One region of the Paenarthrobacter nitroguajacolicus genome, then DNA from elsewhere that is predicted to be linked to it. Evidence: riboswitches for the same ligand, from Rfam matches in the RefSeq annotation. Region 1 holds a riboswitch; each other region holds the start of a gene.
What was found. A riboswitch is a leader RNA that binds a small molecule or an ion and turns the genes downstream of it on or off. The one in region 1 is predicted to bind S-adenosylmethionine.
Positions count from the first base shown of each region.

Region 1 (7,319 bases):
ACGCCGATGCGCGGACGCGCAACTCTTGAACTCTTCATGCTTCATGATGCACCGGACTGCTGCCGCACACCCAAACACCCGGCCGTGGAGCCGGCGGACCACTACGCTGAAACCATGAATCGCTCCGGAGCCTTGAACCCGAGTCCGCGAACGCTCGACGTCGAAAGCGTGGTCCACTTCCACCAGCTGGTTAGCGCAGGGGCCAGGTCCATGAACGGATGGCACGCGCAGTCTCTGGACCTTCGGGGCCGTTCCCAGGACCTCAGGGCCCTGGACCCCCAGGGTGCGATCTTCCTGGGATGCACTTTCGACGACGGCGTGGAAGAAAGCCTCCGCCGGCGGGGAGCCCTGATCTTCCCCCAGCTTCACAAGGTGCCCTTCAACCCGTACCGAAGCAGCGTTTACACGGCCAATGAACTGTACGAGGACATCGCCTCCACGGAGTACGAATCCACCCTCGATGCCCGCGTCTACGAATGGAGCATCCTGCCCGGGCAGCGGGGCAGCCTGGACGCCACCCTCGCCGCAGCCCTGCACGATCACGCCATCGGCGACGCCTTGGACGAGCTGCTGGACCATGGCGCGCTCTCCGGCAGAAAGATGGTTGGCGTCATGGGCGGACACGCCGCGCAACGGGGCACCAATGCATTCGCCGACGCCGCGCGGCTGGGACGGTTACTGGCTCAAGCAGGCTTTACGGTAGCCACGGGCGGAGGCCCCGGCGCCATGGAAGCAGCCAACCTTGGTGCCTACTTGAGTGGACTGCCCGACGCCGACTCCACGGCCGCGCTTGAGGCGCTCGCCGCTGTGCCGGGGTTCAGGCCCTCCGTGACGGCTTGGGCGCGGCAAGCAGCCGCCGTCGTCGAACGTTACCCCGGCGGCACCCCGACGCTCGGAATCCCAACATGGTTCTACGGTCATGAGCCGCCGAATTTGTTCGCCACCCACATCGCCAAATACTTCGCCAACGCCGTCCGGGAAGCGATCTTGCTGGAGCTCTGCAATGGAGGGATCGTGTTCCTCCCGGGCGCGGCAGGGACGGTGCAGGAGATCTTCCAGGACGCGTGCGAGAACTACTACGGAGCCCCGGAGACCATTACTCCCATGGTGTTGGTGGGCCGCGAACACTGGGAACAGACCTTTCCTGCCTGGCCCATGTTGCGCAGCCTCGCGGCCGGGAAGCCCATGGAGGACAGGATCTTCCTGGTGGATACGGTGGAGGACGCGCTCGCAGTGGTTGTCGGGTAGGGCCTCAGAAGTCTTTGCTGCAGGGGCCCGTGCCCAGCTGGGCCAAACCAGTCCGGTCGCCCGCAGCGTACCCGCGTACCCAGGAGGCTTGGTCGAACATGAGCTGGCGGGGATCATCCACGTGGTCCAGGCCGAGGAGGTGTCCCAGCTCATGCATGATGACTGCTACGCCGATCTCTTCGCCGCTGGGAGCGTCCACGATGTCCGCGAATTGTGGGGCATCCAGGGACACCGTGCCCGTGACGTAGGCCTTATAGCCATTGCTGAGGCCAATGGAGGAGCTTCCGCCAAGGCCCACGGTCTGCCCGCTCAGGCGTGGCACCTGCTCCGGCGTGCTCCACGCAATGAGGACGGGAGCCCAGCGGTCGCCGTACCTTTCGGGCTGGTACCCGGACCTGTTGGGGGAAGGAACCTCGGAACTGGGGCCGTCGTAGATGAACTTCAATCCTGTGGCTTCGCCGGCCTGTCGCACGGCTTCTTCCACCAGCGGCTGCCAGGAGGGCGGTGCGAGGTCCGAGTTGATCACATAGTGGATGGGCCGGCACGGCGAGTACGCCAGCGGAGTTCCGTCTTCCTTGACGGCCAGGAACTTGTACGAGGAACTGGGGCGGTTCAGAGGTGCCGGCGTTCCAAGCGGTGCGTCGGCTTCCTCAAGCCCCGGAACCGGCTCCTGGCGCTGGCCGAAAGGTGCCAGCGCGGGGCGCGGCGCCTGGCTCTGTGTGGCGGACGATCCGTACAGGAGCTGGTGGAGTTCGCCGCTGAAGTAGGCTCCCGCGCACACCAGGCCGAGCACGCTGAAAAGGAACAGGATGGCCGCGATGCTGCTGTGCTTGATCGGCGGCCTGACCGGTGGAGGCTCCGGCGGGCGTGGAGCATGCGGAAGGTAATTCGGACGAGGGGGATCGGGGTCCGGCCACTTGGGCGACCCATAAGGTTCCATGGAACCCCCTGACGTGGCGGCTGCGACGGGAAGTGGGGCGCCGCCGTCGGCCGTATTCGTCAGCATAAGTCCCACTCCACAGGGAGTCCATGCCGGGAATGCTTGAAGCGTGAAAGAGTCAGATGTCCTTGCGGCAGGGTGCCGAGGCGAGAAGATGAAGGCCATTCAGGTCGCCCGCCGCGAGGCCGTCGGGGGCGCCGATTTCCGGGTACATGAGTTGGATCGGGTCATCCACATGGTCAAGGCCCATCACATGGCCCAGTTCGTGTTGCATGACTGCCAGGACGTAGTCGGCCCCGCCGGGACTCGCGAGCAGTTCCGTTACCTGTGGCGTGTCCAGCTCCAGGCTCCCGGTGATGTAGCTTTTGGGTCCCTTGTTGAGGGAGTACATGGTGCTGCCTCCTGTGCCGATGACGTTATCTGCCAGCGCAGGGGCTTCCACCGGTGTGGTCCAGGAAATCAGCAGGGGAGCCCACCGGTCGCCGTACTTGGACGGCTGGTAGGGCTCACGCCGGTCCACCGGCAACTCGTCAGTGGTGCCGTCGTCGATGAACTGGATGCCGGACGCCGCAGAAATATTTGCCAAGGCGGCGGTCAGGAGGGCGTCTGAGCCAATGGGTGCGGACGCATCGTTGACAACGTAATGGAGCGGACGGCAAGGCGAGTAACCTACCGGGGTGCCGTCGTCGTTCGTGGCCAGGAACTTGTACGAATCGTTGGTGGTGCCGGGCGCTGAAGGCGAGGCCAGTGGGGCGTCCGCCTCCTCAAGTCCGGGCGGCGGCGCGTCGAGGGGGCGCGCCGGTTCGGCTCCACCCGGATGGTCCTCTGTGGTTCCCGGCACGCTCACTCCCGGGAACAGCGCGGTGATGCGAGGGTCGCCCTGCAGGAATCCACTGACCAGAACGGCGACGACGGCCGCAATGACGGCCATGAGGACGCCGCGGAGAACGCGCAAGGCTGTTCCAGTGCGTCGGTGCTTCGGCACGCGCGTTGCTTCCCGCTCCGGGTCCACGGTTCTCCATTCCTGATGCCCTGGTCACGCGGGGCAGCGCGGAGGACGAACCAACATTACGGTCTCCGGACCAAGCCGTCCAAACTTAGACGATCGCTGCTCCGAACGCCAAGCCCAGACCATACGTGGCCGCCGCCGCACCCAGGCCGATGGCAAGCTGCCGGAGTCCGCGGCTCAGCGGCGAGGTTCCGGACAACAAGCCGACGACGGCGCCGGTAGCCAGGAGCGCGATACCCACCAGAACGCCGGCCACCAGCAAGGCGGCGATGCCCGTCATGCCGAAAATGAACGGCAGGATGGGCACAATGGCGCCCGAGGCGAAGAAGCAGAAGCTGGACATCGCTGCACCCCACGCCGAACCGACGGATTCATGATCGTCAGTGGGTGGCTTCTCCGGCTGCAAGGAAAGGCTGGGATCGCAGTCGCAGCTGAACAAGCCCATGCGCTCGGCAGCGCGGTGCTCCGCCGCTTCACGCGTCATGCCACGGGCCAAGTACACCAGGACCAACTCGTTGTGCTCGATGTCCAATGACGGTGCCGCGGTCAGAGTGGCCTGCGTGGGCAGGGTCGCGTTAAGGAGCTCCCGCTGCGAGCGGACCGAGACGTATTCGCCCGCACCCATGGAGAGGGCCCCGGCGAGGAGACCCGCGACGCCACTCATGAGCACCACGGGGCTGGGCACGCCGGTTGCGGCCATACCCATGACCAGGGAAAGGTTGCTGACCAAACCGTCGTTGGCGCCGAAAACGGCCGCGCGGAAGGTTCCGGAGAGCCGGTTGCGTCCGCGTGTGGCTAAGCCCCGGACTACTTCTTCGTGGATTTGTTCATCGGCCACCATGGCAGGCGTCGCGGCAGGTTCGGTGCCGTACGGGGAACGGCCTTCGGCACGCTGTGCCAGAGCGAGGACGAACACTGAACCGAAGTTGCGGGCCAGGAAGCCCAGGAACTGGCTGCGGGTGGAAGCTGCCTTGGGCATACCTGCATGCTCGCCAAGGAGCTTGAGCCAATGGGCTTCGTGCCTGCCTTCGGCTTCGGCCAGGGCGAGCAGGATTTGGCGTTCTTCGCCGTCACGTCGCTGGGCCAGTTCGCGGTAGACGGCGGCCTCGGCACGCTCATCGGCCAGGTACTGCCGCCACCGGCGAATGTCCGCGTGCGAGGGCGGCGCGGGTTGCGTGCCGGCGTTTTCGGCAGTTGCCGGTTCGGGGGTGGGGTCCGGAGCGGAGCTCGACGAACTGTGGGATTCCTGGTGCATCTGCACTTTGTCTCCTGTGCTTGGTGGGGTAGTTGCGGCCCCATTGCACGCCCCACACTACCGCTTATCCGCGCGGATTTTTGGCTGGTATTCCTTAACTGGAATGTTCGGTGCACCGTAATTTCCTTGACCCTCGACTGTGCCGGTGCTCAGATGGAAGGACAGGGGCGGGGCCCTTCCGCCACTGGATTCCTGCATTCGGGTCAACGGGCTGAACCGCCCACCAGAACAGGCCCACGAGACGGAGGTTGCACCATGAACACCACCGAATCACACGCCAATTACCCGGAACGGGCAACCATTGAGTCCGACCCGGCCTACGACTACGCCGAAGACCAGGAAGTGGATGAACCCTGGGTAGAGGAAGTGGACGCCCCCGAGGACGACGAACGCGTTGTCCCCATAGATGAAACTGAAGAGTTCCGCGAGGAAGACGAGGAAGTTTAGGCCTGGTCCCCGTGCCCTGGAGCCCTAGTGCCCTAGTGTGAAGTGACGTTGGACGCCCGCCCGTTTTCCGACGGCCGCAACGGTCACCGTTAGTGTCTTGGACGACTCACACCAGTGCGTCGGCCGGACGGCCTGGGCCAACGCCTGCGCGATGAGTTGCGGTTGGGCGTGTCTGAACTGCTCTGTTCCAGCCTTGGCAGTGATGGTCACCGTGCCCAGGAAGAGGTCGACGGCGGGAATCACCGCGACCGTGGGGGTGGCCGTTCCGGCCGGGGTACTGGGTGCTGTTGTGTTTACCAGGGTGGTATCGCCTTGGTACGGCAAGGGACTGCTCCTTGGGGGAGTGCTCTTGCCCGCTCGGTTGTCTCTGGTCCGGGACGGGCCGCTTCCTCATCCGAACCACCCGTGAACATGGGGTTGGTGTGTGGCCAGTCGGAGCTTGGCACCACATCTCTTGAAGCTGGGACCACCCTACCGCATTGGTGTTCGGCCACCCGTCGTGGGGTGTGTTGCGTGGCCTGCTGTGTTGTGGGGCCTGCTTTGCGCTCTTTGGGGTGGTTTTGGCGTGTAGAGCGGGCCTTCCAACGGGTGGGCGCGTGTTGTGGGGCCTCCTGTGTTGTGGGGCCTGCTTTGCGCACTATGGGGTGGTTTTGGCGTGTAGAGCGGGCCTTCCAACGCATGCTTCCCGGACATAGCGCAACGGCGGCGCCGCCCCAAAAAGGGGAGGCGCCGCCGTCGAACTTTACTTGTTTCCTGAACCTTGCTTGGTTCTTTGTGCCCGCCTAGGAAGCGGGGGTGGTGAGCTCTTCCTCGGCCACGCGGGTACCGGCAACGCGATCCGTCCAGGCCTTCATGACTGCCGGATCCGTGGGCTTGCTGGCAAGCGAGACCACTACGTACACCAAAGCCGAGGCGATCAAACCGAAGTAGATGGGCTCGTTGGCGTAGATGCCATCGAGGGGAACTTCGGCGTTGATCTCAAGGATGATCATGGTTCCGAGGGTTACCACTGAACCGGCCGCCATGGACCATGCTGCGGCGATGCCCGTTCCACGCTTCCACACCAAGCCGCCAATGATGGCCACGAGGAGGCCGCCAACCAGGATGTCGTAGGCAATGGTCAGTGCGGCCACCACATCCTTGGTGGAGATGGCGATGATGATTGCAACGATTCCCAGGCCGAGTACCCAGTAACGGTTGGCCTTGACGTCGTGCTCAGGGTTATCGGAGTCGGAGGTGTCGACCTTCTTGCCAAACCAGCTGGCAACGAAAGGCATTACGTCTGCGCGGGCAACGGTTGCAGCAGCAATCAGTGCGCCTGACGCCGTGGACATCATGGCGGCCACAGCTGCGGCAAGCACCAAGCCGCCGATGCCGATGGGCAGGAGCCGGGTAGCGACCTCTGCGTAGACGTCGTCCTTGGCAGCGATTTCGATGCCGGAGAGGGCAACGCTGGCAGCCATGCCGATCAGGGCACCTGCGAAGCCGTAGAGGATGCAGTAGACGCCGGCGGTAGCGCCGCCCCAGCGGGCAACTGTGGGGTTCTTGGCAGTGAACACGCGCTGCCAGATGTCCTGGCCGATCAGGAGGCCCAGTGTGTACACGACGAAGTAGGTGATGATCGTCTGGAGGCCGATGCCGCCGATGTCGAAGAAGCTCTCATCGACGCGGGCTCGGATGCCATCGAGGCCACCTGCGGCGTTCAGGGCGAAGGGGAGCATGAGGAAGAAGATTCCCACGGTCTTGATGACGAACTGGACCTGGTCGGCCAAGGTGATGGACCACATGCCGCCAATGGTGGAGTAGACCAGCACGATTGCGCCGCCGATAGCGATGGCGAGCCAACGCTCCCAGCCGAAGAGGACCACGAAGATGGTGGCGTAGGCACCGGTGGACGTGGCACACAGCATCAGCGTGTAGGCCAACATCACGATGCCCGAGGTCTGGGTTGCCGTGCTGCCATAGCGGAGGGTCAGCATCTGCGAGACCGTGTAGATCTTGAGCTTTTGGATGGTTCCGGCGAAGAGCAGGCTGAGCAGAAGCACGCCTGAACCGATGGCCACAACCAGCCACATGCCGGAGATACCGAACTTGTAACCGAGGCCGACGCCGCCCACGGTGGATGCGCCACCGAGGACCACTGCGGCCATGGTGCCGGTGTAAAGGAAGGGTCCCAGGCGGCGGCCGGCCACGAGGAAGTCGCTGTTGTTCTTGGTGCGGGACTTGCCCCACCAGCCGAATGCCAGCATGGCGAGCAGGTACACCACCACGATTGCGATGTTTATAGCCGAAGATTCCATGAACGGTCCTTGGAGCTGATGCACGGAGGTTGGGGTTTTCGACGATACTCCTGCGAAGCGTCGAAGTCTCTGTGCTGACGATTGGAGATTGGGGGATGTGTTGTGTGCCTCACAGACAAC
Region 1 covers NZ_CP073234.1:1,159,547-1,166,865, forward strand. The annotation lists gene KCX59_RS05845 (gamma-glutamyl-gamma-aminobutyrate hydrolase family protein) at 1-38, opposite strand, end outside; gene KCX59_RS05850 (LOG family protein) at 115-1,248, shown strand; gene KCX59_RS05855 (matrixin family metalloprotease) at 1,253-2,254, opposite strand; gene KCX59_RS05860 (matrixin family metalloprotease) at 2,307-3,143, opposite strand; gene KCX59_RS05865 (VIT1/CCC1 transporter family protein) at 3,286-4,452, opposite strand; gene KCX59_RS05870 (hypothetical protein) at 4,708-4,899, shown strand; gene KCX59_RS05875 (hypothetical protein) at 4,924-5,223, opposite strand; SAM riboswitch class IV at 5,240-5,359, opposite strand; gene KCX59_RS05880 (sodium:solute symporter) at 5,682-7,199, opposite strand.

Region 2 (7,319 bases), 1.9 Mb from region 1:
ATGTAGGGCAACCCGATGGTTTCACCAGGGACATGGCCGAGGTGGTCGTAGAAGTACCACTCCAGGTTGCCCATGACCTTCGCACGGGTGGCGTCGTTGGCGCGGAGGTAGTAGCTGCGCGACTTGGTCAGTTCCATGATGTCCTCCGGCGTCAGGGCATCCTCCCACCGGGTCAGATGACTTTCCAAACCTTCAAACTCCGGGCCGATGACTGGCCGGAATCCGGGCTTGTGGACATCGCCTGCATGCATGATGCGTGAAAGGCGGTGAACCCACGGGACTGAAGTGTCCAGTTGATTCCAGATCAGTCCCAAGATCCCATGAGGCCGCAGGATCCGGGCGATCTCCGTGCTCGCTGCGAGGGGCTCGCACCAGTGCCAGGCCTGGGCAACGCTGACGACGTCGAATACTGAGTCCGTCAGTCCTGTTGCCTCGGCCGTTCCCTCCAGCGCATTGACGTGGGGGTAGGCTTTTCGCAATTGCTCCAACATGTCCGTGGAAGGATCGACGGCGGTGACCGCCAGGCCGCGTTCTACGAGGAGTGCCGTGAACTTTCCTGTGCCAGCTCCGAGGTCGGCCGCGGACCTCGTCCCCGGAGGAACCAGCCAGTCCACGGAATCGGCGGGGTAGCCGGGTCGCACGCGGTTATAGTGTTCGCCGCCGTCCTGGAAGCTCTGACCGAGTTCATGCCGGCGGGAAGCATCCAGCCTTGGACCACGCGGCCCCGCTGGTCCGGGAGTACGTGGCTGTCCGCTGGCGGCAGCCGGTGAACGCAGGGCCACGAAAGCTCCTTCACAGGGTCACTAAAAGTACCCTATGAATTTACCGCAGTGTTCCTAGTCAACAGTGCAGGGAGCTGCGCCCGCAGTGCCGGGAGTGTTCGGGGCCCATTCGGGGTAGCTGCGATGGTCATTTGCAGGAACCCAACGGCCCTCGTCCACCACGTAGTCCCAGCCCAGTCCGTCGCGCTTGAGTCCTTCGATACCTGCGAGCAGCCTGGTGGCGTCCTCCAACCGGGAGCCGACGCCGAAGCTGGCGCGCAGGGATCCGGAGGGGAGCCCGAGGCGTTTGAGGAGCGGGTGGGCACAGAACCGGCCATCGCGGAGGCCAACGCCGTGCTCGGCCGCAAGATAAGCCGCAACCAGTCCGGCGTCGAATCCTTCAACGGAGAAGTTGACCACACCGATGGTGTCCAGGGAGTCAGCGAAGATCTTGTGGACGGTCACGCCATCGATGGCCTCCAGGCCCTGCACCAGGTACGAGCGGATGGCGGACTCGTGGGCGTGCCACGCGTCCTGGTCGAGCCCTGCGAGGACTTGGGTGGCGCGGGCAAGTGTCGCGGCGCCCAGCACGTTGGGGGAGCCGCCCTCGTGGCGCGCCGGGCCCGCGGCCCAGCTCACTGAGTCCAGGCGCGCTTCACGTACCGCGCCGCCTCCGGCCAGGTGCGGTATGCCGGCGTCGAGCCAGTCCGGACGACCCACCACGACACCCGCACCGAAGGGGGCATAGAGCTTGTGTCCGGAGAAGACGATGTAGTCGACGTCCGCCTCGGTGATGTTGATCCGGCGATGAGGTGCGAGCTGCGCAGCGTCCACCACGATCCTTGCGCCGTATTCGTGGGCAAGCGAAGCAAGGCGGGCGATGGGAAGAATCTCCCCCGTCACGTTCGAGGCGCCGGTAACAGCCAGCAGGCTGACCCCGCCCTGGGCAAGTTCGGCCTCGAGCTTGTCCACCGTTTCGGCCAGGGTTGGTGCCGCGACGACGCTGCGGTGGGGGACTCCCTGCCACGGAAGCAAGTTGGCGTGGTGCTCGATGTCCAAGTACAGGACCTCGCCCGCAAATCGGCCATCCACCTGCGGGAGGCATCCGGCCAGGAGGTTCAACGAGTCAGTGGTGTTCCGTGTGAAGATCACTGAGTCATCGGCACGCCCGCCGACGAAATCACGGACGATGTTCCGCGAGTTCTCGTACACCGACGTGCTGATTTGCGAGGCGTACCCGGCGCCCCGGTGAACGCTGGCGTAGTAGGGCAGGACCTCGTTGAGGTAGGCCGAAACGACGGTCAGGGCCGGGGCCGATGCGCCGTAGTCCAAGTTTGCGTAGCGGACGTGGCCACCCTGAATCAGGGGAGCCTGAAGCTCAGCGCCAGTGACCGCGGCAAGCGGACGCACAGCGGTTATCGTCTCTGCTGTGGATTCTTCAACAAAGGACGGAATGATGTTGGAGTTGAACGTGACAGTGCTCATGGAACCTCACTCAAGAGGGACCCCCATAGGGGGATCCGCGCTTGCCGCATCCGTTCCGGACCGGCCGGGTCGTCACCCGGGGCACCCCACCGCGAATGGAGGGTTGCCGGCCAGCAAACCGGGGTTTAGCGCTGGCACTCGTGACCTGTAAAAAAGGCTAAGGCACGTCCGGGGAGGCTTCCAAAGCCGCTCCCTTTTGTTAAGCCCTTTGTTACGTCGAATGCGAAATCCCTTCTTCGCCGAATAAAAAACGGCGGAGACCCCCTACGGGGGCCAACCGCCGTCGAAAATTCCGCCTGCTGCTTGGTTGGCCAGGCGTGGATAGGTTTAGAGAAGGTCGTCCAATCCGGGGTTGAGGCGCTTGAGGACCTCGGAGTGCAGGATCGAGTTGGTGGCCAGGGCGTTACCGCCAAACGGACCGTCTTCGCCTTCCAAGGACGTGAAACGGCCGCCTGCCTCGGTGACGATCGGGACGAGTGCTGCCATGTCGTAGAGGTTCAGTTCAGGCTCGCAGGCGATATCCACTGCCCCCTCTGCCACGAGGCAATACGACCAGAAATCACCATAGGCGCGTGTCCGCCAGATGTCTTCCGTCAGCCCCAGGAATTCATCCAGGTTGCCGCGTTCCTTCCACCCCGAAAGGCTGGAATATGACATGGAGGCGTCGGCCAGGCGGGAAACGTTGGACACCTTGAGCCGCGTTGCCGAGGCCAGGGAGCGGCCCATGTAGGCGCCCATGTCCTTCGCAGCCCACCATCGCTTGCCTAGTGCAGGCGCACTGACTACGCCCACCACAGGTTCCCCCTCATCCACGAGGGCGATCAACGTTGCCCACACCGGGACACCGCGGACAAAGTTCTTGGTCCCGTCGATGGGGTCTATGATCCAGCGACGTGAACCGTGACCGCTGCTGCCGAACTCCTCGCCCAGGACCGCGTCCCGCGGACGGGAGCGGGACAGTTGACCGCGGATTGCTTCCTCTGCGGCCTTGTCAGCGTCAGTGACAGGTGTGAGGTCGGGCTTGGTTTCGATCTGCAGGTCCAGTGCCTTGAAGCGATCCATGGTCTGGGCGTCGACTGAATCGGCGAGGACGTGGGCCAGGCGCAGGTCATCGTTGTAGGTGGAAACGGGATGGGTCATGCCACCAAACTATCCTGAATCGTTCGCTGCATTGGGGACGTGAAGCAGACAACGAATCAGTTGACGGTGCCCAGTTCCTTGGTCTCTTTCGCTTCGAGCCTTGGGTCTGCACCCAGCAATCGGCGCAAGGAGGCCAACCGGGCCACTCCCGATGGCCCGGCATGGCCATCGTTTACCCATGCATCCAGCCCGCAATTAGTGGCTGTGGCACCGTGCTTGCAGCCGCGGTCGCAGGTCTCGGTGCCGGGCTCAAGGTCCGGGAACGAGTGCAGTATCCGGTCCGGATCCACATGCGCCAAGCCGAAGGAGCGGATTCCGGGAGTATCGATGATCCAGCTGCCGGACGGTGCATCGTCCAGCTTCAACGCCAAAGCCGAGGATGATGTGTGCCTGCCACGGCCCGTGACCGCGTTGACGCCCCCAGTGGCGCGCTCTGCGCCTGTCAGCGCGTTAACCATGGTGGATTTGCCAACGCCGGAGTGACCGAGCATGACGGTGACTTTTCCACCCAGGTGCGAGCGGAGTTGGGATACGGCGACCTTGTCCAGCCGGGCTGATAGTCCGTCATCGGAACGGGCATCGATGCCGCCGGCCTCGGAGTCAGCGGTCCGGCTGATGATTACGGGAAAATCCAAGCTCAGGTAATTGGCCAGGAGTTCCGCCGGGTCCTTCACATCCGCCTTGGTGATGAGCAGCAACGGCTCGATGCCGGCGTCGTACGCTGCGACCAAGGCGCGATCAATGAATCCGGTGCGTGGCTCCGGGTTGGCCGCCGCAACAACCACCACGAGCTGATCGGCGTTGGCCACGACCACCCGTTCGATGGGGTCCGTATCGTCGGCACTCCGGCGAAGGAGGGTCTTCCGCTCTTCCACCCGGACCAGGCGCGCCAAGGTATCGGGAGACCCGGAGACGTCACCCACCAATGCGACGAAGTCGCCGGGGACAACGGGGTTGCGTCGCAGTTCGCGGGCGCGGGCTGCGATAACGATCCGTTCGTCGGCGGAATCTTCGCCAACAATTGCCCTGTACCGTCCGCGGTCCACTGTGATGATCCTGCCTATTACGGCGTCATCGTGGCTGGGGCGATCCTTGGTGCGTGGCCTGGATCCTTTTTTGCTGGGACGGATCCGGACGTCGGATTCGTCCCAGGAGCGTGCGTCACGGCCCATGGTTAGTTGCTGGCCTCATCAAGATCGGTGTTGGCATCAGTTGGCTGCAGCATTGCTTCCCACATCTTTGGAAAATCCGGCATGGTCTTCGATGTCGTGGCGATGTCCTCAACCTGTACGCCTTCGACGGCGAGCCCCAGGATGGCCCCGGCAGTGGCCATGCGGTGGTCTGCGTAGCTGTGGACCACGCCGCTGTGAAGGGCCGACGGGCGGATAACCAGGCCATCGGCGGTCTCTTCCGCGTCGCCCCCGAGGCTGTTGATTTCGGCAACCAGCGCGGCGAGCCGGTCCGTTTCGTGTCCGCGGAGGTGGGCAATACCGGTCAGCCGGGAGGGGCCGCTGGCCAATGCGCACAGGGCGGCCACAGTGGGTGCCAATTCGCTTGTTTCGTCGAAGTCGGCACCCTTGATTTCTGCTCCGCCGGTCACCGTCAGTGTCCCGTTTTCGAAAGTTACTTCTGCTCCCATGGTGGTCAGGATGGTGCGCCACTGGTCGCCCACTTGTGTGGTCCCGGCCGGCCAATTGGGGATGCGGACGGTGCCGCGTGTGGCCAGCGCAGCGGCGAGGAAAGGTCCTGCATTCGAGAGGTCCTGTTCGATCCGCTGGTCAAAAGCGCGGATGGGTCCCGGAGAGACCCGCCAGTGGTTGGGCACGGAATCGTCCACGACGACGCCGACGCTGCGGAGGACTTCCACGGTCATGGTGATGTGGTCCAAGCTGGGGACGGGCTTGCCCACGTGTTCCAGATGCAGGCCATCAACGAAGCGGGCACCCACCAGCAGTAACGCGGAAACGAACTGCGATGAGGCGCTGGCGTCGATAACAAGGTGGCCGCCCCGGACCTGGCCGTTTCCCTCTACGGCGAAGGGAAGGGACGACGGCGTCCTGCCGCCGTCTGCTGCCACTGGCACGCCGAGGGCGATCAACGCTTCGATGATGGTTCCCATGGGCCTGTTGCGGGCGTGGGGATCGCCGTCGAAGACGGTGACGCCCGTACGCAACGCAGCCAACGGGGGGACGAACCGCATGACAGTTCCGGCCAGCCCGCAGTCAATTGCCGTTTCAGCCCCTGTTGCGGCGGGATCCATGGGCGTAATTTCCAGGTCCGGTCCGAAGGCGCCGTCCCCGGATACCTCGGTGACGCTTGCCCCCAATTGCCGGAGGGCCTGGATCATGAGCGCAGAGTCGCGGGAATGGAGGGGAGCCCGCAGCCGTGAAGGACCATCCGCCAGTGCGGCCAACACCAGGAACCGGTTGGTCAGCGACTTTGAACCAGGGACCGTCACCGTTGCGTCCACGGGCCCCTTGGCGTACGGGGCCGGCCACAGTGGCAGCATGGTGGCGGCCTTGGTTGATTCGGTGTTTGCGGCGGTGGTACCGGTCATGCTTCCTTATGCTCCAACTGCGTTGTCAACGGCCTTGCGAACTGCTTTGTCTGCACGCTTGATCTGCTTGCCCGTCACCTTCTTGGCATCGGCGGCCAGGTGCTCGGCCCTCCAGGCGATGCTCGGCTGGCCCGCGGTATCAACAGAGGCCAGAAGCACACCACCCGTGAGGGAAATGTTCTTCAGCAGCTGGGCCTTGCGGGCACTTCGGCCTTCCTTGGTGCTGATATCGGCGGACCGCCACTCCACGTAGGAGTTCAAAGCCGACGTCACAGCCAGGACCGTGGCGGCAAAACGGGAGAGCTTGCCGAGCCCGAGCAAGGCTCCGGCGCCCAGTTGCGCCCCGCCGATGACGCGCGCCAGGGTCTTTTCATCAGTTTTGAAGGGAAGGGATTCCGAGGCACGGCGAAGGACTGGCGAGAGTTGCTTCGCAGTGTCGTCCGCGTTCCTGAGCTTATCCAGCCCTGCGACGACGAAGCTCGACGCGAGCATGGGACGTGCGAGAAAACGGATAACAGACATGTCTTGCCTCCTGGATGGCTTGCCACATTAGTTTGATAAGTGTTGTGTTCAAGGGGTGCAGTCTGCTCTAGTCTTGCACTTTTGCGGAATATTTACCCAGCAGCAGCCGTTGTGAACTTCAGGTGCGGTGGAGACCGGACTGCGGCATCGTGTTTGCCGCCTGTTGAACGGAGTTGGTTTTTTGACTTTGGTTAAGGACCGGTTGGTTCTACCGGAGCCTGCGTATGGGATGCAGCCGGAATCCCGGCAGCTGACAGTAGACTTGGCAACGATGAGCACCACTGAACCGGCCGCAGCGGCCATGTACCAGGCAACCGGCGCGGACGACGCGGCGGCTGTAACCGACGTCGATCCTGCTACGGAAACTCCAGAACAGCGGCGGGCGCGCTTTGAGCGCGACGCCATGCAGTACGTGGACCAGCTGTATTCGGCAGCCATGCGGATGGCACGCAACCCATCCGATGCTGAAGACCTGGTTCAAGAGGCTTACACCAAGGCGTTTTCTGCTTTTCACCAGTACAAGCCGGGGACCAACCTCAAGGCCTGGTTGTATCGCATCCTGACCAACACGTACATCAACCTTTATCGGAAGCGGCAGCGTGAGCCGCTGCAGTCCAACTCGGACACGATCGAGGATTGGCAGTTGGCCAAGGCAGAGTCGCATACTTCGGCTGGTTTAAGGTCCGCGGAGACTGAGGCCCTTGACCACCTCCCTGATTCCGACGTGAAGAACGCATTGCAGTCGATCCCTGAGGAATTCCGGCTGGCCGTCTACTTCGCGGATGTTGAGGGGTATGCGTACAAGCAAATTTCAGAAATTATGAATACCCCGATCGGCACGGTCATGTCACGGT
Region 2 covers NZ_CP073234.1:3,010,764-3,018,082, reverse strand. The annotation lists gene KCX59_RS14325 (class I SAM-dependent methyltransferase) at 1-776, opposite strand, end outside; gene KCX59_RS14320 (aminotransferase class V-fold PLP-dependent enzyme) at 837-2,246, opposite strand; SAM riboswitch class IV at 2,279-2,392, opposite strand; gene hisN (histidinol-phosphatase) at 2,574-3,386, opposite strand; gene rsgA (ribosome small subunit-dependent GTPase A) at 3,443-4,558, opposite strand; gene aroA (3-phosphoshikimate 1-carboxyvinyltransferase) at 4,561-5,943, opposite strand; gene KCX59_RS14300 (DoxX family membrane protein) at 5,950-6,465, opposite strand; gene KCX59_RS14295 (sigma-70 family RNA polymerase sigma factor) at 6,647-7,319, shown strand, end outside.
Region 2: linked by a shared signal. The riboswitch ahead of KCX59_RS14320 (aminotransferase class V-fold PLP-dependent enzyme) and the one ahead of KCX59_RS05875 (hypothetical protein) in region 1 are both predicted to bind S-adenosylmethionine.

Region 3 (7,319 bases), 1.7 Mb from region 1:
TGGGAACCAGCCAGAGCGCAATCGCCCGGATGGAACAGGGCAAACAGAATCTCAGCCTCCGGATGATCGAACGCCTTGAAGCCATTTTTGGGCGCTCCATCGTCAAAGTGGGCAAGCCGCAGATGACCCACCTCCGCGTGGAGGGTGGCAGGACCCTATCCGGCGAAGTGGACGTCAACAGCAGTAAGAATGCCGGTGTCGCCCTCTTGTGTGCCAGCCTGATCAACCGCGGAACCACCACTCTGCGCCGGCTGGCACGGATTGAGGAAGTCAACAGGATCGTCGAGGTATTGACGTCCATCGGCGTGGAATGCACGTGGCTCAACGGAAGCGACCTCCGTCTCCGCCGCCCCGAGGTCCTGGATCTTGAATCCATGGACGTTGACGCCGCCCGACGCACACGCAGCGTCATCATGCTGCTCGGCCCGCTTCTGGACGAAACCAGCGAATACCTGCTGCCCTACGCCGGTGGCTGCGATTTGGGTACGCGCACTGTGGAACCGCACATGCAGGCGCTTCGCCAGTTCGGCCTCGAGGTGGAAGCGAAGTCCGGTTTCTACTCCGTGACCGCACCTCCCGGCGACGAACTCCACCGTTCCTTCGTTCTGACCGAACGCGGTGACACCGTGACGGAGAATGCCATCATGGCGGCCGCCCACCGTGAGGGCACCACCATCATTCGGAACGCCAGCCCCAACTACATGGTGCAGGACCTCTGCTTCTATTTGCAGGGCCTGGGCGTGGACATCGACGGCGTCGGAACCACCACACTGAAGATCACCGGACGCTCAGCCATTGATGTAGACATTGAGTACTTCCCGTCTGAAGACCCCATCGAGGCAATGAGCCTCATCACCGCAGGCATCGTGACCAACTCCGAGGTCACCATCCGACGGGTTCCCATCGAGTTCATGGAAATCGAGCTTGCCACCCTGGAGCAGATGGGCCAGAACCTCGAAATCTCCGGCGAGTACATGGCTCGCAATGGGCGTACCCGGCTGGTGGACGTGACTACCAAGCCCTCGGAACTCCGCGCGCCGCAGGACAAGATCCACCCGATGCCGTTCCCGGGCCTGAACATCGACAACCTGCCGTTCTTTGCGGTGATTGCAGGCAATGCCGAGGGCCAGACCATGATCCACGACTGGGTCTACGAGAACCGTGCAATCTACTTGACGGAGCTCAACAAGTTGGGCGCCCAAGTGCAGCTTTTGGATCCGCACCGGATCTACGTCAATGGGCCTACCAAGTGGCGTGCCGCGGAAATTGGTTGCCCGCCGGCCCTGCGACCTGCGGCCTGCCTGCTCCTGGCAATGTTGGCGGCCCGGGGAACCTCCGAGCTTCGCAACATTTACGTGATCGAGCGCGGCTATGAGGACCTCGCCGAGCGCCTGAACACGATAGGTGCGAAGATCGAGTACTTCCAGGACTAGGGCTGCTGCTGGCCGGCCGCGCACCCTTTCTTCCTTTTCGGCGCGCCCGTTCCCGCCATATGCTCCAAGTAACTCTGGTGCGAATGGCGGGAACGGGTGCGAAAAGTCCCGGAAGCACAAGCCCTGTCCTCACCAGCCCTCCTGACGCAGAATGGAGCATGCGCACTTTCGGGGTTGAGGAAGAGCTGCTCATCGTCGATCCTGTGACGGGCGAGCCCCTGGCCCTCGCCGACGCGCTCCTTGCGGGCCACGATGAACCCCGCACTGCCACGGGCCTCAGCCACGAGCTCAAACTGGAGCAGATCGAGACACAGACCCGCCCATGCCATAGTTACGGCGAGATCCTGCAACAGATCCGCCGTGGCCGGGCCATGGCCAACGAGGCCGCACGGCAGCATGGGGCGCGGGTTGCCGCAATCGCCACGTCTCCCTTGGCCTCGAATACGCACACCACTCCGGACCCCCGGTATGCCGCAATGCTGGATCGCTTCGGCATCATTGCCACGGAGCAGTTGACGTGCGGATTCCACGTGCACACCTCGGTGGAGTCGCCCGAGGAAGGCGTGGTGGTTTTGGACCACATCCGGGACAAACTCGCCGTCCTGACAGCCCTAACCGCCAACTCGCCTTACTGGCGGGGGCTTCCCACTGGTTTCGACAGCTACCGCACACAAGCTTGGAACCGCTGGCCGACGTCCGGCCCTTCCTCCGTCTTTGGCTCCCTTACTGCTTATCGACGCATCGTGAAGCGCCTCCTGGAAACGGGCGTGATCATGGATGAAGGCATGATCTACTTTGACGCCCGCATCTCCAGGAACCACCCCACTGTTGAGGTCCGGGTCGCCGACGTCTGCCTCCGCGCTGAGGACGCGGGCCTCATGGCGGTGCTGGTGAGGGCTTTGGTGGAGACGGCCTCCTTGGAAATGCTCGACGGCGTGGAACCCACCGCGGTGCCTACGGCACTCCTGCGGATGGCGAGTTGGCAGGCCAGCAATTCGGGTCTGCGCGGAGATCTCCTGGACTTCGGTGACTTCCTACCTCAGCCAGCGGCGGACGTCGTGTGGGCATTGGTTGATTACCTGAGCCCGGTCCTGGACGACCAAAATGAGTTGGAACTCGTCAAAGCCGGGATTTCGGACTTACTGGCGCGGGGCAATGGTGCCCACGAACAACTGGAAGCCGCTGAACGCTACAACAAAAGGCAGCGCGACGGGCAAACCCAGACGGGAAGTCCGCCCACCAACGAAGCCCTGGCCGCCGTCGTCGCGCATGCTGCGAAGGTGACGGTGCGCGGCGCCGCCGCCGATGCCCATAAGGAACCCTCGCCCATGCTGACCCGGGTCAGGCGGCCATAGGCTTGTCGGGTGCCGGCTCTTCCCAGGCCATCAGGTAGGCTCCGACGGTCCCCTCCACGAGGTAGAAAAAGAGCGGTGGGATGTCCTTCTTGGCCAGAAGGACGGCTCCGTAGATGGGTGCGGCGGCCGCAGCCGTGACCCCGATCCACCGTTTGGCAGGTAAAGAAAGAAGGCTCCCGCCGAGCGCAGCCAACGCCACAATATGCAGCCCGGAATACGCCAGGAACGGAGCGCTGGAACCGCGGCGGTAGGCGAACCCTTCAATGTCGGAAGCCCGCCGGGCAACGCTGGAGACGAAGAACGGTGCACCGGCCAGCAGCGCGGCCGCAGCGGCGTAGGCCCACTTCTTCGCCCTCGTGCGCGGAGCTCCCAGGGCTGGAATGGCACGGGCGAACGCCGCGAATCCCACTGGCACTGCGACGGTCCCGGCCGCGGTAATGTGCTGACCTGTGATCCAGCCGCGCTGGCCGGCTTGCAGCATGCGGAGGCGTTCGGCGTCATCGGGGGTGATGTAGACACGTGAGACCGGCGAAATCCCGACGAACCACACCGCCGTGCCGGCAACGATCACGGATCCGGCACGGCGATAGGGATGGTTCCCGCTCATGGCAGCAAGGTTAGACCTGTTTGAGTGCCTTCTCCAGATCCAGGATGAGGTCGTCCACGTCTTCAAGCCCGACAGACAGGCGAACCACACCATCGGAGAGCCCGATGGCCGCACGGCCCTCAGGCCCCATGGCCCGGTGGGTGGTGGTTGCCGGGTGCGTGATGAGGGACTTGGAATCGCCAAGGTTGTTGGAGATATCGATGACACGGAGGCCATCGAGCAAGGCAAATGCAGCGTCTTTGGCTGTACGCCCGGCCGAAGGAAGCAGCTCGAACGTCAGCACAGTACCGCCGGCCTTCATTTGCTTCGCAGCGAGCTCGTACTGAGGGTGGGACTTCAACAGCGGGTACTTGACCCAGCTGATGGCGGGTTGCTGCTCGAGCCACTCTGCGATCTTCAGAGCAGAAGCCGAGCTGTGATTCACTCGCAGTCCCATAGTCTCCAAGCCCTTGGTCAGCACCCAGGCATTGAACGCCGACAGTGACGGGCCAGTGTGCCGCATGAGCTGCTTGACCGGACCATCGATGAATTCCTTGGTGCCCAGGATCGCGCCGCCAAGGACTCGTCCCTGGCCATCGATGTGCTTGGTGCCGGAGTACACAATCACGTCTGCACCCAGCTCACCACAGCGCTGCAGCAGGGGAGTGGCAAAGACATTGTCGACGACGACAGTCGCCCCGGCGGCATGGGCCAGTTCGCTGACGGCAGCGATGTCGACGATCTCCTGCATGGGGTTGGACGGTGACTCGAAGAACACCGCGGTGGTGGGCTCGGACAGGGCTTCGCGCCACTGCTCAAGGTCGGGTCCGTCAACAAAGACCGTCTCCACGCCCCACCGGGGAAGGATCTCGTTGAGGATCACGAAGCAGGAGCCGAACAGCGAGCGGGCAGCAACCACACGGTCACCGGCAGCCAGCAAGGCACCCAGGGCGGTGAAGACTGCAGACATGCCGGACGCCGTCGCGAAGCACGCCTCGGTTCCTTCGAGCAGCCGCAGCCGCTCCTGGAACGTGGCCACGGACGGGTTGCCGTAACGGGAGTAGACGAATCGCTCGTCCTCGCCGGTGAAGGCACGTTCGGCGGCGGCAGCGGATTCGTAGACGAAACCGGAGTTCAAGAAAACAGGTTCGGACGTTTCCTGGAAATTGGTGCGGTCAAGGCCACCGCGGACGGCCTGGGTGTCAGGGCTCCAGCCGGCGGCGTCGGGATTGAAAGTCACTTACTCGGTCCCCAGATTCGTCGGCAGGCCACGGTTCTTCCAACCATTGACGGTGCGCTCACCGTAGCGGTCCGGTTCGCCTTCGAAGCCCTCCAGGACGTTGTAGGCAGTGAAGCCGGCCTGGGTTGCGGCGATGGCCGCCGAGATGGAGCGTTGCCCGGAACGGCATAGGAAAACGAGCTCAACGCCGTCGTCCTCGGGAGCCTGTTGCTGAAGGTCTTCAATAAAGCGGGAGTTCGGAATTCCGCCGGCCAAGTTCCACTGGATGAACAGGGGGTCGTTCTCGGTAGCTTTGGTGTCGGGGATTCCAATGTGGGCCCATTCGCCCTCGGTCCGGACGTCAACCAGGATGGCACCGTCTTGAAGTTTTGCCCACGCGTCGTGCGGGGTCAGGTCACCTGCGTAGCTCATGCGTGGCCCTCGAACGCTTCTTCGTCGTCGTAGTTCTCCAACTGGTCAACGGCATTGGCCACTGCGGCATCCGCTGTGGCGATCGCGGTCGGCAGGACAACGGCTTGGGCAACGATGACGTCCGTGCCGTTGAACGTAGCTGCCGGGCTCCCGTGGAGGACGTAACCTTCGGCGAGGGCATTGTGGATGCGCTCGCAGAAGTCGCGGGTGTCCGGGCCTGTCACCAGGCGGTAGGAGAGTTTTTCTTCAGTGGGTTCAGGCATAGCTGGTGCTCCTCAGTCACGCTTGCAGTACGAATTGTCGATACGCCGAGTAGTCACCTGAGGCACCCCGCCGGAGAGAGGGTTGCCGACCAGCAAGTCAGGGCTTTGCGCTGGTACTCATTACTCAAGAAAAACGTAACATCCACGGGCATCCGGCCGCACTTGCGAGTGGTGGGGCGGCCGTCATGTTGCGTAATCGGCGGCCGTTTCACTCTTCGTCCCTGAGCGTGCGGACGGCAGCGCCGACTGTAGGAAAGAAGTGGTCCGGCGTGAAACGTGCTGCCGTTCCGAGGCGGATCAGCTTGTCCTTGACAGGTCCTTTGAGTTCGGCGAACACCAGATCCACACCGTGGCGGGCCAACCATTCATCCAGCGTGACGAGGTCGTCCAGGGCCGTGGTGTCGATGCCTGTGATGGGTTCCGCCGCAAGGATGACGTGGGAGATATTATCCGAAGCTTCGTCCAGTTGTTCCCGGACAAAGCTTGCAAGAACCTGCCCGTTGCCGAAGAACAGCGGTGCATCGAAGCGGAGGATCAGGAGCCCGGGGATGCGTTCGCCGTTGGGGTGTCGTTCAAGATCGTGGTACCCAGGGAGCCCTTCTTCGGCACCGAGTTCTGTTCGGTATGGATCCCAGGCCCGCCGCACGAAGTCCAAGAGTGCCAAGGCTATGGCCACCACGATTCCCTGGAGCACGCCCACTGTAAGGACGCCCAGGAACGCAGCCAACATCACTACGGATTCGCTCCGGCTCAGGCTCAACAGGCGCCGGACGCCGGCCGGGTCCGCCAGGGCTATCGCTGCGGCAATCACGACGGCGGCCAAGGTGGCGGACGGAAGGTACTCGGTCACCCCTGGAGCCAGCAGCATGAAAGCAAGCACCAGCACCGAACCCACCACGCCGGTCATCTGGGACTTGGCACCAGCGTCCACAGCCACAGGGGTCCTCGATGTACTGCCGGAGATGGGGAATCCGCCCAGCAGGCCCGTGGCAGCATTGGCTGCCCCAAGTGCTGCCATTTCCCTGTTGCCGGAGACCTTCTTGCCTTCCTTGGCTGCCAATGTTTGGGACAGGACGCCGGTGTCCGCGAACGCCATGAGGGCGATCCCTGCCGCAGCGGGAAGCAGGGTGAGTGCGTCCGCCCAGCCAATGCCGCCGAGCGCGGGCATCGGGAGGCCCTGCGGCAGGACTCCGGTGACCTTGACGTCGTCGTTGAGGCTCCAAACGGCCGTTGCGACGCACGAGCCGACCACCGCCAGCAGCACACCCGGCACTTTCCACTTCAGCAGCCGGGGAATCCAGATCAGCGCCAGCGAACCCACGCCCAGCAGCAGCGCGGTGATGTTGACCTCGCCGCCCAGCACCCCGGTGGTGACCTTCGCAAGCTTTTGCCAGATGTCGCCGTCGGCCTCTATCCCCAGGAACGCCGGCAGCTGCGACAACGCCACCAACAACGCGATTCCGTTCAGGTATCCGAGCCTGATGGGTTTGGAGAGCAGTCCTGTGATGGTCCCGAGTTTGAGGGCCGAACCGGCCAACATCAGTACCCCGATCAGCACTGCCAGGAGCCCTGCCAATGCCACCGACTTTTCGCTGCTACCCGCTGCCAGCGGCACGATTGCCGCGGCAATCATGGGGGCGAGGGCAGAATCGGGGCCGAGGACCAGGATGCGGGAAGGCCCTACGAACGCGTAAACCAGCAGCGGGACCACGGTGGCATAGAGACCGGTGACCGGTGGAAGGCCGGCCGCCTGCGCATAGGCCATACCGGCGGGTACCAGCAGGGCGAAGAGGGCAGCACCTGCCACGACGTCGTGCCGGAGCCATTCGCGTTTGTAGCCCTTGAGCGCCCAGACGCCCGAAAGCCGGTCCTTGGCGGAAGACTTGGCGGAAGATCGGGTGGGTGAACTCATACAGCGATCATTCCCGACCCATGCTGTTTTCGAAACTATGCGACCGCCGTATGTGGAAAATCCGGACCGTCATCAGTCCCGCCCAAATGTGACGCCCCGGGAGCATAATTGACGCAGTA
Region 3 covers NZ_CP073234.1:4,158,808-4,166,126, reverse strand. The annotation lists gene KCX59_RS19640 (UDP-N-acetylglucosamine 1-carboxyvinyltransferase) at 1-1,433, shown strand, start outside; gene KCX59_RS19635 (glutamate--cysteine ligase 2) at 1,592-2,788, shown strand; gene KCX59_RS19630 (hypothetical protein) at 2,775-3,395, opposite strand; gene KCX59_RS19625 (O-succinylhomoserine sulfhydrylase) at 3,406-4,614, opposite strand; gene KCX59_RS19620 (rhodanese-like domain-containing protein) at 4,615-5,025, opposite strand; gene KCX59_RS19615 (DUF1737 domain-containing protein) at 5,022-5,288, opposite strand; SAM riboswitch class IV at 5,302-5,413, opposite strand; gene KCX59_RS19610 (SulP family inorganic anion transporter) at 5,497-7,200, opposite strand.
Region 3: linked by a shared signal. The riboswitch ahead of KCX59_RS19615 (DUF1737 domain-containing protein) and the one ahead of KCX59_RS05875 (hypothetical protein) in region 1 are both predicted to bind S-adenosylmethionine.

Region 4 (7,319 bases), 420 kb from region 1:
GGCAAGACGAGCGAGGCGATGTCGGTGTCGCCGCTGAAGCGCGGGGAAACTGCCCAGGCGACGGCGGCCACCGTCAGGACACTGCCCAGGACCCGGACTCCCGTGATGGCGCGTTTTCCTCCCGGGCCGATGCCCATTCGGTCCACGAGCAGTCCGCTCAACGTCTGGCCGGTCACCGCTGCGACTGTGAACAACGCGACACCCAGCAGGGCAACAGTGAACGACTGGGCAAAGACGAACAACGCGCCGATGGCACCGGCCATCACGTAGAACCGGGGGAAGCTGCGGTTCCGGACGGCAGGAATGATGCGCTGGAGCCCTGCCCTGCCCTTGGGGGTGGCAAGTGAGATGGCACTAATGAGCAGGAGTCCTGTGGTGAAGCTCACCACAGCCGCGGCGATGCCGTCGTCCAGTTTGGCGCCGAGGGCCCCGTTGATCCTCCCTTGAAGCGGGATCACCAGGCCCGTCGCTACTGCAATGGGAAGGCCAATGACCAGCGGAAGGGCGGGACGGGGAGAAGGCTGCGGCACCGTCACCACACTACTTCAGGCATCATTGCTGTATGAGCAACCCCGAAATTGAAGAGATCCCCATCCGCGACGACATGATCCGACTCGGCCAGCTGTTGAAGCTCGCAAACTTGGTGGAGGACGGCGTTGAAGCCACGGAGCTCATCAAGAACGGCTTGGTCAAAGTCAACAACGAAATCGATGACCGCCGCGGACGCCAGCTCCACGTCGGCGATACCGTGACCGTCAATGGCCAGACGGTCCGGATCACCGCCGCCTGACACATCGGAACCTCAGTCAGTGAGCACCTTGTGGGTGAGGAATTCGCCCACGTGTCCGATCTCCTGCTGGTTGATGCCGTGCCACATCCCCGTGTAAAGCACTTTGGTGAGGTCGACGTGCTTGCGCACCCAGCCCATGGTGTATTCGATTTTGTCCTGGGTGATGACGGGATCCTGCTGGTCGCGGCCCCAGAACATCGGTAGCGTTCCGTCCAGTTCGTCGTCCCGGAATGCGGCGTCAGCGCCGGCGTCGATCACAAAGCCTGAAAGCCCGACGACGGCAGCGAAGTCCGCGGGACGGTAGCGGAGCATGGTGGTGGCCATCGCCATGCCCATGGAGAAGCCCAGCAACGTCACGGACGAGTGGTTGGCTTTGACTGTGTCCAGCCACTCAAGGGCGTACTCGGCTGCCTGCTTACAGCTTCCAACGAGTAGTCGATGGACGCGGTAAGGGGAAACCACGTGAAGCCCGGCCCCATGGGCATCGGCGCTCGAAGAGCGGCCACCACAAAACCCTCGGGCAGCAATCCGGCCAGGCTGAACAGGTCGTCCTCGTTGGAGCCGTAACCGTGCAGCAGGACCAGGAGCGGCTTGCCGGCACGCTCGGATTCGTCGTGGGACCACAGGACAACGGGAGCGGGAAATGTGGGTGCTTCAGTCATGGGTCTATTCTTACAGTTACCCACCAGTAACAACCTACGGTGGCGTAGGGTCGACGTCACGGTGCAGGATATGAGCGTGAGTGAGAACAATCCTTTACTGAAGCCGGGCGAGCCCGTTCAAAAACACCCTTGGACCCGTTATGTGGCCCTGGGTGACTCCTTCACGGAGGGCATCGGCGACCCTGAGCCGCAGAACCCAGGCGGTTATCGTGGTTGGGCGGATCGGGTTGCCGAGGAACTGGGCCGCAGCCAGGAAGATTTCGCCTACGCCAACCTTGCTATCCGTGGCAGGTTGCTGCAGCAGATTATCGATGAACAGGTAGGCCCCTGTTTGGAACTGCAGCCTGACCTCGTGTCCATTTCAGCCGGCGGCAACGACCTCATCCGTCCCGGCGGCGATCCCGACCTGTTGGCGGAAAAACTCGACGCCGCAGTCGCGGAGCTGAGCTCGGGAGGTGCCACCGTGGTGCTTTTCAATGGCCCGGACACGGCAGCATCAGTACTCGGGCGCATCCGCGGCAAGGTGGCCATTTACAACGAGAACCTCAGGACAGTAGCTGCGCGGCACGATGCCATCATCGCGGACATGTGGTCCTTGCGGCAGTTGGCGGATCCCCAGATGTGGAACGTTGACCGCCTTCACTTCTCGCCGCTGGGCCACCACACCATCGCCATGATGGTTTTGGAGGCGTTGAACGTCGAGCACACGCTTGAGCCCCTGATGCCCAAGCCCCTTCCGCCGCGCACGTGGCGTCAGGCCCGGTCTTCCGACCTTGTCTGGGCACGTGAATTCTTTGTCCCATGGGTGATCCGGCGGCTTCGGCATCAGTCCTCCGGCGACGGAATCACGCCAAAGCGTCCGACGCCGGGACCCGTCTTCGGTTCCACCGGCACCTTGCTGCCGCGCCGCTGACGTGACGTCGGGTGCCGGCTCCCTGCATGCGGAGGCTATTCGGAGGATTCGGTTGCGGCGGCAGCAGTTGCGGGCTCCCTACGCCGGAAGTCCCGGGGACGTGGTCCGCAACCTCCTGGCCGTCCAATCGCAGGAGTTCCCCTATGCGAGGTGGACTCTCGCACAGAGAAGCTCCACCAGCGCTTCATCGATGGTCACTGCCTTAAGCGTTGAGCAGGCGGTGGCCGACGGAACCATCCTGCGGACGCATATTCTCCGGCCCACGTGGCATTTCGTGCATCGGGACGATCTTGGCTGGTTGATGGCGTTGTCCGCTGATCGCCTCCACCAAGGCAACAAAGGCATGTACCGACAAACAGGAATCGATGACGACTCCGCTGCCAAGAGCGGCCGAATCCTCGCCGCCGCTGTGGCCGATGGAGCCCACAAGACGCGCGAGGAACTGGCCGAAGTCCTGGGACAGTCCGGATTTCCCAGCAAGGGCCTGGGCTTCATCTACCACCTCATGCACGCGGAAATCAGCGGTGTCCTGGTCAGCGGCTCACCCGTCCGTTCCGCAGGCGGCGCCCTGAAACAAACGTATGCCCTGTTCGACGAACGGGTACCCGGTTCGGCTCTTAAGCCTCTGACCGCCGAAGGCCGCGAACAGGCTCTTGGACGGTTGGCACTCCGATACTTCACCAGCCGGGGACCCGCCACGGTCAAGGACTGTGCGGCGTGGTCCGGGTTGACCATGAAAGACGTAAAGCGGGGAATCGAGGTGGCGGGTGCCATGTCCCCCGGGAGTCTGGGGGCGGCGCAGTGTGATGGTTTCGACTTTTATCTGGCTTCCGAGGAAGCGGACGCTCTCGCGAGTGGTAACGATCCTTCGCCCGCCGAGGATCCCGGGCTTCCCCGCGTCGACCTTATCCAGTGCTACGACGAATACGTGATGGGCTACTCACAGTCCCGGCACTTCCTTGGTGGCACGGCGCCCATCTTCCCCGAGGACAACGGACCCATGCACGTGGTCCTGCTGGACGGCAGGTTGGCCGGATGGTGGCGCCATGGCTTCTCCGGCAGAACCTGCGAAGTGGACGTCCGAATGAACCGGCCCACCACCGCAAAAGAGCAGGAGGCCCTGCAGTCGGAGGTGGATCGCTACGGCCGGTTCCTGGGCATGCAGAGCAAGCTGGTCTGAAGCAGCCGCAGTGGTTTTGCCGGTCAGGACTAAGCTGGGATGAGACCTAGGAGGCCTGCACTGTGAACAATCTGATCTTCTGGATCATCGTCTGCTCTTGGCTGATTCCACTCGGGATCCGCATGTACAACCGCTCCCGGGCGCGTCGGATCCAGGACAATAACTTCCGCGACCCCCGCTACCCACAGCAGAATCTGCCCGGACCAGGGTATCCCCCACAGAATTACCCGCAGCAGAATTATCCAGGTCAGGGATACCCGACGCAGGGTTACCCAGGTCAGAATTACCCCGGGTACCCTTCCGAGCCGACCGTCATCCGCCCCGCGGTTTCGACACCGCAGGCCGGGCCGCCGTCGAACCCTTCATCCCCGGCACCGTTCCCCTCAGCGGGCGCTTCGGAGCCGCAGGGATTCCGCGCCCGCAAGTTGGCGGAGCTGGACACGAAGTTCAGCAACGGCGAGATCGCCATGGAGGATTACATGAAGCAGCGCGGCGAAATCATGAACGGCTAGGGCTAGGCGAAGAATGATTCTCGGAGTTGTGCCGAGAGCTGGCCGATCTCAGTGAGGAAGCCGTCGTGACCAATCGGAGCCTCAATGAGGTGGACCGGCACATCCCCAGGTAGCGCCGCGGCAAGTTCCCGCGACTGTGCAGGGAAGTAGAGCCTGTCGCTGTCCACCGCCGCCACGAAGAACTCAGCCGTAGCGCGCGACAACGCCTGTTCCAGCGGGCCGCGGCCCCTGGTGACGTCGTGGGACATCAGGGCTTCGGTGATGGCGATGTAGCTGTTGGCATCAAAACGGCGGACCAGCTTCGTTCCCTGGTGGTCCAGATAGCTTTCCACCTGGTAGCGGCCACGCTCCCCCAACACCGCGGCAGCGAGTGGTGTCTCCTGGTGCTGGGCTTCCCTGCCGAAGCGGAAATCCAACTCCAAGGCTGAGCGGTAAGTGATGTGGGCGATGCGTCGGGCCAGTGCCAAACCATGTTCAGGTGCAGTGCCGCCGTAATAGTCACCGTTTTTGAAGTTCGGGTCCTGCCTGATGGCCAAGGTTTGGGCTTGAGCAAAGGCAATCTGCTCGGCCGTACTGTAGGCGCCCACCGAAATTACGGCGCAGCGTTTGACCCTGTCGGGGAACGTAACAGCCCATTCAAGGGCCCTGGCGCCGCCCATGGAACCGCCCAACACGGCGTGCCAGGCATCGATTCCCAAGGCATCGGCGAGGCGCGCCTCAGCCTCCGTGCTGTCGCGCAGCGTGACCAACGGGAAACGTGAGCCCCAAGGACGTCCGTCCGGTGCTTCTGACGATGGGCCGGTGCTGCCATAACAACCGCCCACGATGTTGATGGAAATGACGAAAAACTTGTTGGTGTCGATGGTGGCACCCGGCCCAACGAGTTGCTCCCACCAACCTTCCTCGTCGGTGGCTCCACGGGCTACGTGAGTGCTGCCCGTGAGCGCATGCTGGATGAGGACGGCATTGGAGGCATCGGCATTCAGCTGCCCCCAGGTCTCATAAGCGAGGACGACATCGGGGAGGAATCCGCCGGCCTCAAGTTCCAACGGCCCGATGCCGGCGTACTTGACGGTTCCGTCTTCTTCTCCGGATTTGGGAAGGGCTGTAGCAGTAATGGTCATTCCTTTGACACCTTAACCTCGCGCTTGCCCGTCGCCTTGCGTGCGAACAGGCCAGGTCTTCACCCGGGGCACCCCACCGCGTAGGAGGGTTGCCGGCCAGCAAGCCGGGGCTGTGTGCTGGCACTCATGACCTAATACGAAGAGTCTAGGAAATGCAGGGTGGTTCTGGCGAAGAATGTGACAACAGTGTGACGGTTTAGGGCGTCTTCGTTCACGAACGAGCACCCGGAACTGCCGCCCGGCGAATAATCGTCGACGCGGGCGGCAGCCGGGCTGTGACTCTAAGCCGCGCGTTAGGCGCCCTTGGCGGCCCGGAAGCCCGCTTCGAGGTCGGCGATGATGTCATCAACGTGCTCAATGCCCACGGACAAGCGCACGAGGCCGGGGTTGACGCCGGCAGCGACCTGCTGTTCCACCGTCAATTGGCTGTGTGTAGTCGACGCCGGGTGGATGACCAGCGAGCGGACATCACCGATGTTGGCAACGTGCGAGTGCAACTCCAGGCCGTCCACGAAGCGCTTGCCGGCTTCGACGCCGCCCTTGATGTTGAAGGCAACAATGGCGCCCGTGCCCTTGGGTCCGTACTTCCGGCCGCGGTCGTACCACGGGCTGGACGGCAGGCCCGCATAGGCGACCGATTCGACGTCGTCGTGGTTTTCAAGCCATTCGGCCACCTTGGTGGCGTTGGCAACATGGCGTTCCACGCGCAGGCTCAAGGTCTCCAGGCCCTGGGCAATGAGGAAGGCGTTGAACGGGGACACGGCAGAGCCGAGATCGCGAAGCAACTGGACTCGGGCCTTGAGGATGTAGGAGAGGTTCGCGCCCAGTGCACCGTCCTTGCCGAGGTCCCGGGCGTAGACCAGACCGTTGTAGCTGGGGTCCGGGGTATTGAAACCAGGGAAGCGGTCCGGGTCCTTGCCGAAGTCGAAGTTGCCGGAGTCCACAATCACACCGGCGATTGCCGAACCGTGACCACCCAGGTACTTGGTCGCGGAGTGGACCACGATGTCCGCTCCCCACTCGATGGGCCGGATCAGGTAAGGCGTGGACAGGGTGTTGTCCACAATGAGGGGAACGCCGGCCGCGTGTGCGGTGCGGGCGATGCCCTCGATGTCCAGGACATCCTGGCGGGGGTTGGAGACGACCTCGCCGAAGAACAACTTGGTGTTCGGCAGGACGGCGTCACGCCACTGGTCCAGATTGTCCGGGTCCTCGACGAACGTGACCGAAATGCCGAACTTCTTCAGCGTGTGCGCCAGCAGGTTGTACGTGCCGCCGTACAGGCTCGGGCTCGCTACGATGTGGTCGCCCGCCTCGGCGATATTCAGGATGGCGAACGTCTCGGCAGCCTGTCCGGAGCTGAGCAAGAGGGCAGCCAGGCCACCCTCAAGGCTCGCAACCCGCTGCTCCACTGCATCCTGCGTCGGGTTGCCGATTCGGGTGTAGATGGGAGCCAGCTCGGCCAGGGCAAAGCGATTGGCGGCGCTCTCGGCACTGGGGAACACGAAGGACGTGGTCTGGTAGATCGGAAGCGAGCGCGCTCCTGTGGCGGCGTCAGGCTCCTGGCCGGCGTGGATCTGGCGGGTTTCGAAAGACCATCCTTGGGACATGGAGTTCTCCTGTTCGTGACGCATGGGTTTGGCAGGCAAGGTGAAGCGGTGTGAGCTGGGGCCAGTCTAGGAACTGTCCGGAGGCGAAGACAGCTTTGTGACGCCTGTGGAATCTTTCGGTCTTCCCGCGTCCCTTCATGACGCCCCCTACCACCGGTTATACACATCCCACCTTAGTTAGGCTTGACTTAGCTGAGACCCCGATCACAAAGTGCCAAGATGAAGCCATGCGCATGGATCACGTCTCTTACGCCTGTGAACGAGATGGCCTTTTGGCCACTACCGAACGAATTTCCGCGGCATTGGGAGTGGACGCTGTCCGGGGCGGAGTGCACCCGCGCTTCGGTACCCGGAACATGATCATTCCCCTTGCGGATAACAAGTACCTGGAAGTGGTGGAGGTCCTGGACCACCCCGCTTCCGACAAAGCACCCTTTGGCCAGGCCGTCCGTGCCCGTTCGGCTGCCGGTGGTGGATGGATGGGCTGGTGCGTCGCCGTTGACGACCTTGCACCGTTCGAAGACCGCC
Region 4 covers NZ_CP073234.1:1,582,714-1,590,032, reverse strand. The annotation lists gene KCX59_RS07705 (DMT family transporter) at 1-539, opposite strand, end outside; gene KCX59_RS07700 (RNA-binding S4 domain-containing protein) at 563-790, shown strand; partial or broken gene KCX59_RS07695 (alpha/beta hydrolase) at 803-1,452, opposite strand; gene KCX59_RS07690 (SGNH/GDSL hydrolase family protein) at 1,523-2,365, shown strand; gene KCX59_RS07685 (winged helix DNA-binding domain-containing protein) at 2,418-3,545, shown strand; gene KCX59_RS07680 (hypothetical protein) at 3,608-4,057, shown strand; gene metX (homoserine O-acetyltransferase MetX) at 4,060-5,181, opposite strand; SAM riboswitch class IV at 5,197-5,313, opposite strand; gene KCX59_RS07670 (bifunctional o-acetylhomoserine/o-acetylserine sulfhydrylase) at 5,475-6,791, opposite strand; gene KCX59_RS07665 (VOC family protein) at 7,019-7,319, shown strand, end outside.
Region 4: linked by a shared signal. The riboswitch ahead of metX (homoserine O-acetyltransferase MetX) and the one ahead of KCX59_RS05875 (hypothetical protein) in region 1 are both predicted to bind S-adenosylmethionine.